2 regions of the Mesorhizobium sp. M0239 genome follow, and region 2 is predicted to be linked to the other one. Evidence: riboswitches for the same ligand, from Rfam matches in the RefSeq annotation. Region 2 holds a riboswitch; the other holds the start of a gene.
What was found. A riboswitch is a leader RNA that binds a small molecule or an ion and turns the genes downstream of it on or off. The one in region 2 is predicted to bind cobalamin.

Region 1 (3,407 bases), on a different contig from region 2:
AATTCGAACGGTGTGCCGCAGATTCGCTTGAGGCGCAGAAAGCCTACATTTCGCAGTTGAAACTTGGCGGAGCAAAGCTAGTTATCGGCGTCGATCGGCTCGACTACACCAAGGGCATTGACAATCGGATTAAAGCTTTCGATCTGCTGGCAGTCGAGCCGCAACGTGTCTCGCTCTTGCAAATCGCAACTCCCTCACGTGGCGACATCCAAGCGTACAGCGAATATCGGCGCGACGTCGAAAGACTCGTCAATCAAGTCAACAACCGGCATGGCACGGACGAGTGGATGCCGATTATCTATGAGAACAGGTCGTTCACCCAAGCTGAGATAGCGGGTCTTTACAGAGCCGCGCGTGTTTGCGTTGTGACGCCGTTGCGCGATGGCATGAATCTTGTGGCGAAAGAATACATTGCTGCACAAGATCCGAGCGACCCTGGCGTTCTGGTGTTATCGAAGTTTGCCGGCGCGGCCGAAGACTTCGGCGAGGACGCCCTGCTGGTAAATCCGAGGCTCTCCGACGAGATAGCTACCGCGATCTCAAGAGCGGCCAGCATGCCGCGCGAAGAACGCATCCAACGCTGGCGGAGGATGATGGACAAACTTGAAGCGTATACGATCCACCATTGGTCAGCGGACTTCGTTCGGCAACTGGACAGCAGCCGGGTTACGGTCCCTGCGGATCACTTCCACTATGTTGGCTTGGGCTGGATCAGCGAGGCCCAAATGCCTTCGTATCGGACCGAGCCAGAATTGCACACGCGCTGACGCGTGCACTGGATAAAAACTGGGTCCTGCCGATCGTATGATGCAGAATATGAAGCACGCGAGCTTTGCCTCCATTTGCGCATCCCTCAATGCCGAGCGCTTGGAGAGAGAGATACTTATCCTGACCGCCTGAATGCGGCTTAAGCGGCTTATCGGGACCACAGTCGGGCTTTGCATCAGACCCTTGAGCCAGGCTCCGTCAGTGTGGTCTCTTGCCGCCGAGCGGAGTCATCACGATTGCCTAGTCACCCGTGATGACGACTGGCGTGCCAATTCCCCTCGGACCACGGTTTGGCGCTCACTCCGAGAAAACCGCTTCTACCACGCACGCACGGCTTGCGGCCGCATCGTTAAACATCGCCACCAATGCGATCTTCTGCATTCTAATGACGTTGTCACGCGCTTGAAGTCTTGTCCGAAATCCTTCATCGGCGACCTGCGAGGGATGTCGCAGCCCGACAGGGATCCATTAGTTGGACAATGGTGGCAGCGGAGCAGCGCCGCCAATGGGCGACTGAATATTTCACAATGTTAGACAAGCGTAAAAGCGAAATCACATAACGACATAAACATTTCGTTATGCGTCATTGACAAAAGAGCGGACTGCTGTGATTGTCTGCGTGTCGTGGTTCTCGCGTGCGGCGCTGCCGCAGCGGAGCTAAGAGGGAAGCCGGTGCAATGCCGGCGCTGCCCCCGCAACTGTTAGCGGCGAGCCAACCCCACTCATGTCACTGAGGCGAATACCCTCAGGAAGACGGGTAGAGGCTATGACCCCGCGAGCCAGGAGACCTGCCACGGCGAATTACGTCCACGGGCGGGGTGTCTCGGTGGCCGCTGCAAGCCGGCGTTCGTGCCGGCCTGCTAGCGCCTTCCTTGTCATCGGCGCCCCAACCATCGGGGTATGACATGACTGACTCTCAGGAAATTCCTGTAGCAACGCTCGGCGTGCCGCGCTTCGGTCGTCGGCGAGAACTGAAATTCGCGCTTGAAAGCTACTGGTCCGGAACATCGTCCGCTGGCGACCTTCTCACGACGTCGAAGGCGCTCCGTGCCGCTAGCTGGGAAGAGCAGCGCGATCGCGGCGTGTCGAAAATCCCGTCGAACGACTTCTCGCTTTACGACCATGTGCTCGACACCGCAGCCATGGTCGGGGCCGTTCCATCCCGTTACGGCTGGAATAGCGGCGAGGTCCCACTTGACATCTACTTCGCAATGGCGCGCGGCAACCAGGGTCAGACGGAGGATTGTGGACACGCTGGTCACCAGGAGGAGGCTCATGGACCTGGTGTAACCGCGATGGAAATGACCAAGTGGTTTGACACCAACTACCACTACATTGTGCCGGAACTCGATGATGGTCAGACGTTCGCCCTCTCGTCATCGAAGCCGGTCGATTACTTCCTCGAGGCTAAAGCTCTCGGCATTCACACACGCCCAGTCATCCTTGGACCCATCACCTTCCTCAAGCTGGCGAAATCGCCTGCCGAGGGGTTCGGTCCCATCGCGCTCCTACCGCGGCTGCTGCCCGTTTACGAGCAAGTCCTGCAGAAGCTGAAGCTGTCGGGAGCCGACTGGGTGCAGATCGATGAGCCAGCGCTTGTCCTCGATCTGAACCCGAACGAACGAGCTGCGTTCGAATTCGCCTATGGCCAGCTGTCGAAAGCCGCGCCCGAGCTGAAGATCATGCTGGCTACGTATTTCGGGTCGCTGGGAGACAATCTCGAAACCGCGGTTTCTCTGCCCCTGGCCGGGCTGCATATTGATCTCGTGCGCGCTCCCGAGCAGCTGGAAACGGTGGGTCGGCTCGCTCCGAAGGATCTGGTGCTCTCGCTTGGCTTGATCGATGGCCGAAACGTCTGGCGTGCGAACCTGCCCGCCATTCTCGACCGCATCAAACCGATCGTCGCCGGGTGGCCCTTGGACCGCGTCGAGATCGCGCCTTCTTGCTCGATGCTGCATGTGCCGATTGATCTGCGCATGGAGACGGAACTCGACGCCGACATCAGGTCGTGGCTCGCCTTCGCGGCCCAGAAGACCGACGAGCTGGTCTTGCTGGCCCGGGCCCTGTCCCAAGGCAGGGATGCGGTGGCAGGCGCGTTGAAAGCGTCTGCCGAGGCTGCCGCCACGCGCGTGACATCCACGAGGATCCATGACCCGCTTGTTCAGGGGCGGATCGCTAGCATTGAGGACAGCGCGAAGCGACGAGAGAGCGCTTTTGGCGAGCGCTCCAGAGTCCAAGCCGGCTCACTCGGGCTGCCGCCGTTCCCGACGACGACCATCGGGTCCTTCCCGCAGACGCCGCAGGTACGCAAGGCGCGGGCCGCTCATGCGAAGGGCCAGCTGAGCTATGTCGACTATGAGACGTTCCTGAAGAAGGAGATCGAGGCTGCAATTCGCTGGCAGGAAGAGATCGGGCTGGACGTGCTGGTGCACGGTGAGTTCGAGCGAAACGACATGGTACAGCATTTCGGCGAGCAGTTGTCCGGCTTCGCGCTCACCCAGCATGCGTGGGTACAAAGCTATGGGTCGCGCTACGTGCGTCCCCCCATCATTTTCGGCGACGTATCGAGGCGCAATCCGATGACAGTGCGCTGGTGGCAATTCGCCCAGTCGCTTACGGAAAAGCCCGCGAAGGGAATG
Region 2 (3,407 bases):
TCGGCGAGGTCGTCGAGCGAGGCGGATGTCGTGGTGAGGATGTGCATCGCAACCCGTGTCCGAGATCAGCCGGCGAGTATACGCTCGATCGCCGGGCGGTTCAGCCCCTTCAGGCCGATGACGACGAGACGCGAGCGGCGGTCGTCCTGCGCGGTCCAGGCGCGGTCATAGTAATGATTGACGCGCGGCCCGACGGCCTGCAGCAAGAGCCGCATCGGCTTGCCACCGACCTCGACGAAGCCTTTTACACGCAGCACGTTTTCTTCTTCGGCGACTGTGGCGACACGCTTTGCCAGTTCATCGGGATTGGCGATCGAGGCAATGTCGACAATGAACGTGTCGAAGTCGTCATGTTCGTGGTCGAATGCGCCGTCATGGTGGGACTTGCGGTTTTCGATGTCGTCCTCGACGGCGAGACCGAGCCCGAGCAGCACGGAGGGATCGACCTTGCCATGCGACGTCGGCACGATCTTCACGGCGCGGGCGGAGTGTTCGCCAATGATGGCGTTGGCGCGGGCGGTGCCGGCGGCGTCCATCAGGTCGCTTTTCGACAGGATGATCAGGTCGGCGCAGGCGATCTGATCCTCGAACACTTCTTCCACCGGATCGTCATGGTCGAGCGTCTCGTCCCCGGCGCGCTGCGCCTGCAAAGCATCCATGTCGTTGGCGACGCGGCCTTCGGCCAATGCCGGCCCGTCGACCACGGCGATGACGCCGTCGACTGTGACGCGGCTCTTTACGCTCGGCCATTGAAACGCCTGGACCAGCGGCTTGGGCAGCGCCAGGCCCGAAGTCTCGATCAGGATGTGGTCGACCCTCGGCGTCAGCGCGAGGATCTTGTCGAGCGCCGGGACGAAATCGTCGGCGACGGTGCAGCAGATGCAGCCATTGGCCAGTTCGACGATGTTTTCCTCCGGGCAGGTGTCTATGCCGCAGCCCTTGAGGATCTCGCCATCGATGCCGATGTCGCCGAATTCGTTGACAATGATGGCAATGCGCTTGCCGCCGGCGTTTTCCAGGAGATGGCGGACCAGCGTCGTCTTGCCGGCGCCGAGGAAGCCGGTGACGACGGTGCAGGGAACGCGGGAGAGGTTCGCAGGCGAATCTGGGGCAGTCATGGTCAATCCTTCAGCAGGTCTAAGGGAGGGATGCGGGCAACGAGGCCACGCTTCAGGCTATCGGGGCGGCCGCGCCATGGAATCAGGCCGTCCTTCGAGGTGGCGAAGAGCTTGGCGCCTGTCACGAGGTCGGCGCCGCTGGTCGTGGTCAGGTCGCCGAAGACATAGCTCCAGCACCCGTCGCGCAGGATGGCGGCGCTGAGGCGGCGCTTGCAATTGCCGAGGCATTCGACGCTGCGGATGCGGATGTCGTCGCCGGATGCGGCGCGGCGCGTGTCGTCCGCCAGCAATTCGCCGGCGCGGGGATGAGCGTCGGCGCCGGTCTCATCGCGGCAGGAGGCGCAGACGATGATGGTGACGCCGGCCAAGGCATCATCATGGCCGGACGAAATATCCGCTGTGCCAGCCGAAAAACTGCTGTCGTGGTCCAAGATCGGGCTCCTTGCCCGGAAACCCGCCGGGCGATCGGATTCTAAAGTCGCAGACGGCAGGTCTCCTGGCTCGCGGGTCATCGCCTTGGTAGCCGCCTTCCCGGGAACTCCCCAGTGGCTTTCGGCCTTGGCTCTTCGCTTACAGTTGCGGGGACAGCCGCGGATTTGGGATTTTGCCCCGCACCGCATTCCCTCTTAGCTCTTGCCGTTGCGGGCAAGAGACCATCTGAACCGGATTTAGGCTTTTGCGGGCAGCGGTGTCAACGCAACGCAGGGGCAATCTGAAATCAGGGGCGGGGACGCTTCACTACCACTGACCGCTCTTCGCGAATGCCATCTTCGTTGTTGGGATCAGGAAAAGCTGTAACGAAAGCCGTCAGAAGGATATCTCCATCTTGCCGGTCCAGCCATCCGGCGCTGTCACCCACATCGAAGTAAATGCCATCAACTTTGAAGCCAAATGTGTCTCCAGCAGGTCTAGGGTAGCGTTTTCGGATTGCCTGCGCATGTACGTCCCATGAAAAGGACGAAATCCTATCGAGGCACTCCTGCACCTCTTGGGTCAGCCTGGCTTTGATATCCATTGTTTATCCGCTAGCCTGTGTACGTTGGCTCAATTGTTATCTCCCGGCAACGCAAGGATGACCTGACGCAGCGCCTGGTACCCGTCGCCGTGGTGCCAGTCCTGATCAACGAGGAGCTCTTGACCTTCCGGCCAAGTTTCGTTGTCCAGGAGAATTTCGTTGCCGACCAGTGCTCCGCCATAGCTCGCCAGGAATATCCGGATGAAATGACTGCCAGGGCGAACCTTAGCCGTGAACAGTTTTTCCAAGCGGGCATAAAACGCTGGATATGTCCGGTTGAGAGTGCATTCCACTGCAGCCTGTGTGATCACAGGTCCACCGTAGATCTTCCAGCCAGCATCATTCCGTTGCCAGAATGCAATCTCGGCTTGCATGTTCTCGCAAACATGCTCCGCAAGGCCCTCGATCAGCACATGAAATACACCGATCAGGAATTTTCCGAATGCTTGGAAAATCGCCTGTTCACGCGTGTCGCCCAGTCCAACAAAAGATTCGATGACCGGCTGAGTGCCTAGCAACGGTGAGAAGACGTAGATTTCGAGAACAAGCCTGCGACCCGAGCCTGACGGCTCCTTGTCGAAAACTTGGGCTTCAAAGCGCAGGTCTTCCAGTCCAATCCAGACATCGTTCTGTCCACGGATGGCGCTGATCCCATGCGCAATCAACGCTTCGTGGATCAGGTCGAGAACCTCTTGCGATGCCATCATTGAACCTAGGCCGACAAAACTCCCTCAAACGGCTGCAGCCGACGGCTGATGTCAAGAGCGCCCGTCGCTGATCACGCTCAGCAGCGCCGGACCCAAATCCCCGGCAGGCGTCACTTCGATGCGTTCGAGTCCGAGCCAGCCCTGCATCTGCTTCAATTCCTCGAACAGCTCTGCAGCGGTTTCAGGCGGTGCACCGGGCTCCGCATAGGCCGCATGGACGCGCAGTATGCTGGCCGGACGGTCGGCCTTGAGGTCGACGCGTGCCACGATCCTGTCGCCGAGCAGGAACGGCAGGACATAATAGCCATATTGCCGCTTGTCGGCCGGCGTGTAGATCTCGATGCGGTAGTGGAAATCGAACAGCCGCTCGGTGCGCGACCGCTCGAAGACGACCGGATCGAACGGCGCCAGCAGGGCGCGGGCCTCGACTTTGCGCGGCAGGCGGGCGTCTTTATGAAGATAGGCCGGCTTGTCCCAACCTTCGACACGCACCGGCAGCAGCTCGCCCGTTTCAACCAGTTCCTCCAGCCGGCCCTTCATGTCGGCCGGCGACAGGCGGAAATAGTC

Region 1: linked by a shared signal. The riboswitch ahead of metE (5-methyltetrahydropteroyltriglutamate--homocysteine S-methyltransferase) and the one ahead of NKI99_RS25005 (DUF1636 family protein) in region 2 are both predicted to bind cobalamin.

Annotation. Positions count from the first base shown of each region.
Region 1 covers NZ_JAMYSG010000022.1:87,238-90,644, forward strand. Annotated here, with positions in the region: gene NKI99_RS22680 (alpha,alpha-trehalose-phosphate synthase (UDP-forming)) at 1-767, shown strand, start outside; cobalamin riboswitch at 1,377-1,578, shown strand; gene metE (5-methyltetrahydropteroyltriglutamate--homocysteine S-methyltransferase) at 1,674-3,407, shown strand, end outside.
Region 2 covers NZ_JAMYSG010000026.1:68,600-72,006, forward strand. Annotated here, with positions in the region: gene NKI99_RS24995 (cobaltochelatase subunit CobN) at 1-47, opposite strand, end outside; gene cobW (cobalamin biosynthesis protein CobW) at 66-1,118, opposite strand; gene NKI99_RS25005 (DUF1636 family protein) at 1,121-1,549, opposite strand; cobalamin riboswitch at 1,588-1,791, opposite strand; gene NKI99_RS25010 (hypothetical protein) at 1,837-2,133, opposite strand; gene NKI99_RS25015 (DUF6348 family protein) at 2,163-2,840, opposite strand; gene NKI99_RS25020 (winged helix-turn-helix domain-containing protein) at 2,892-3,407, opposite strand, start outside.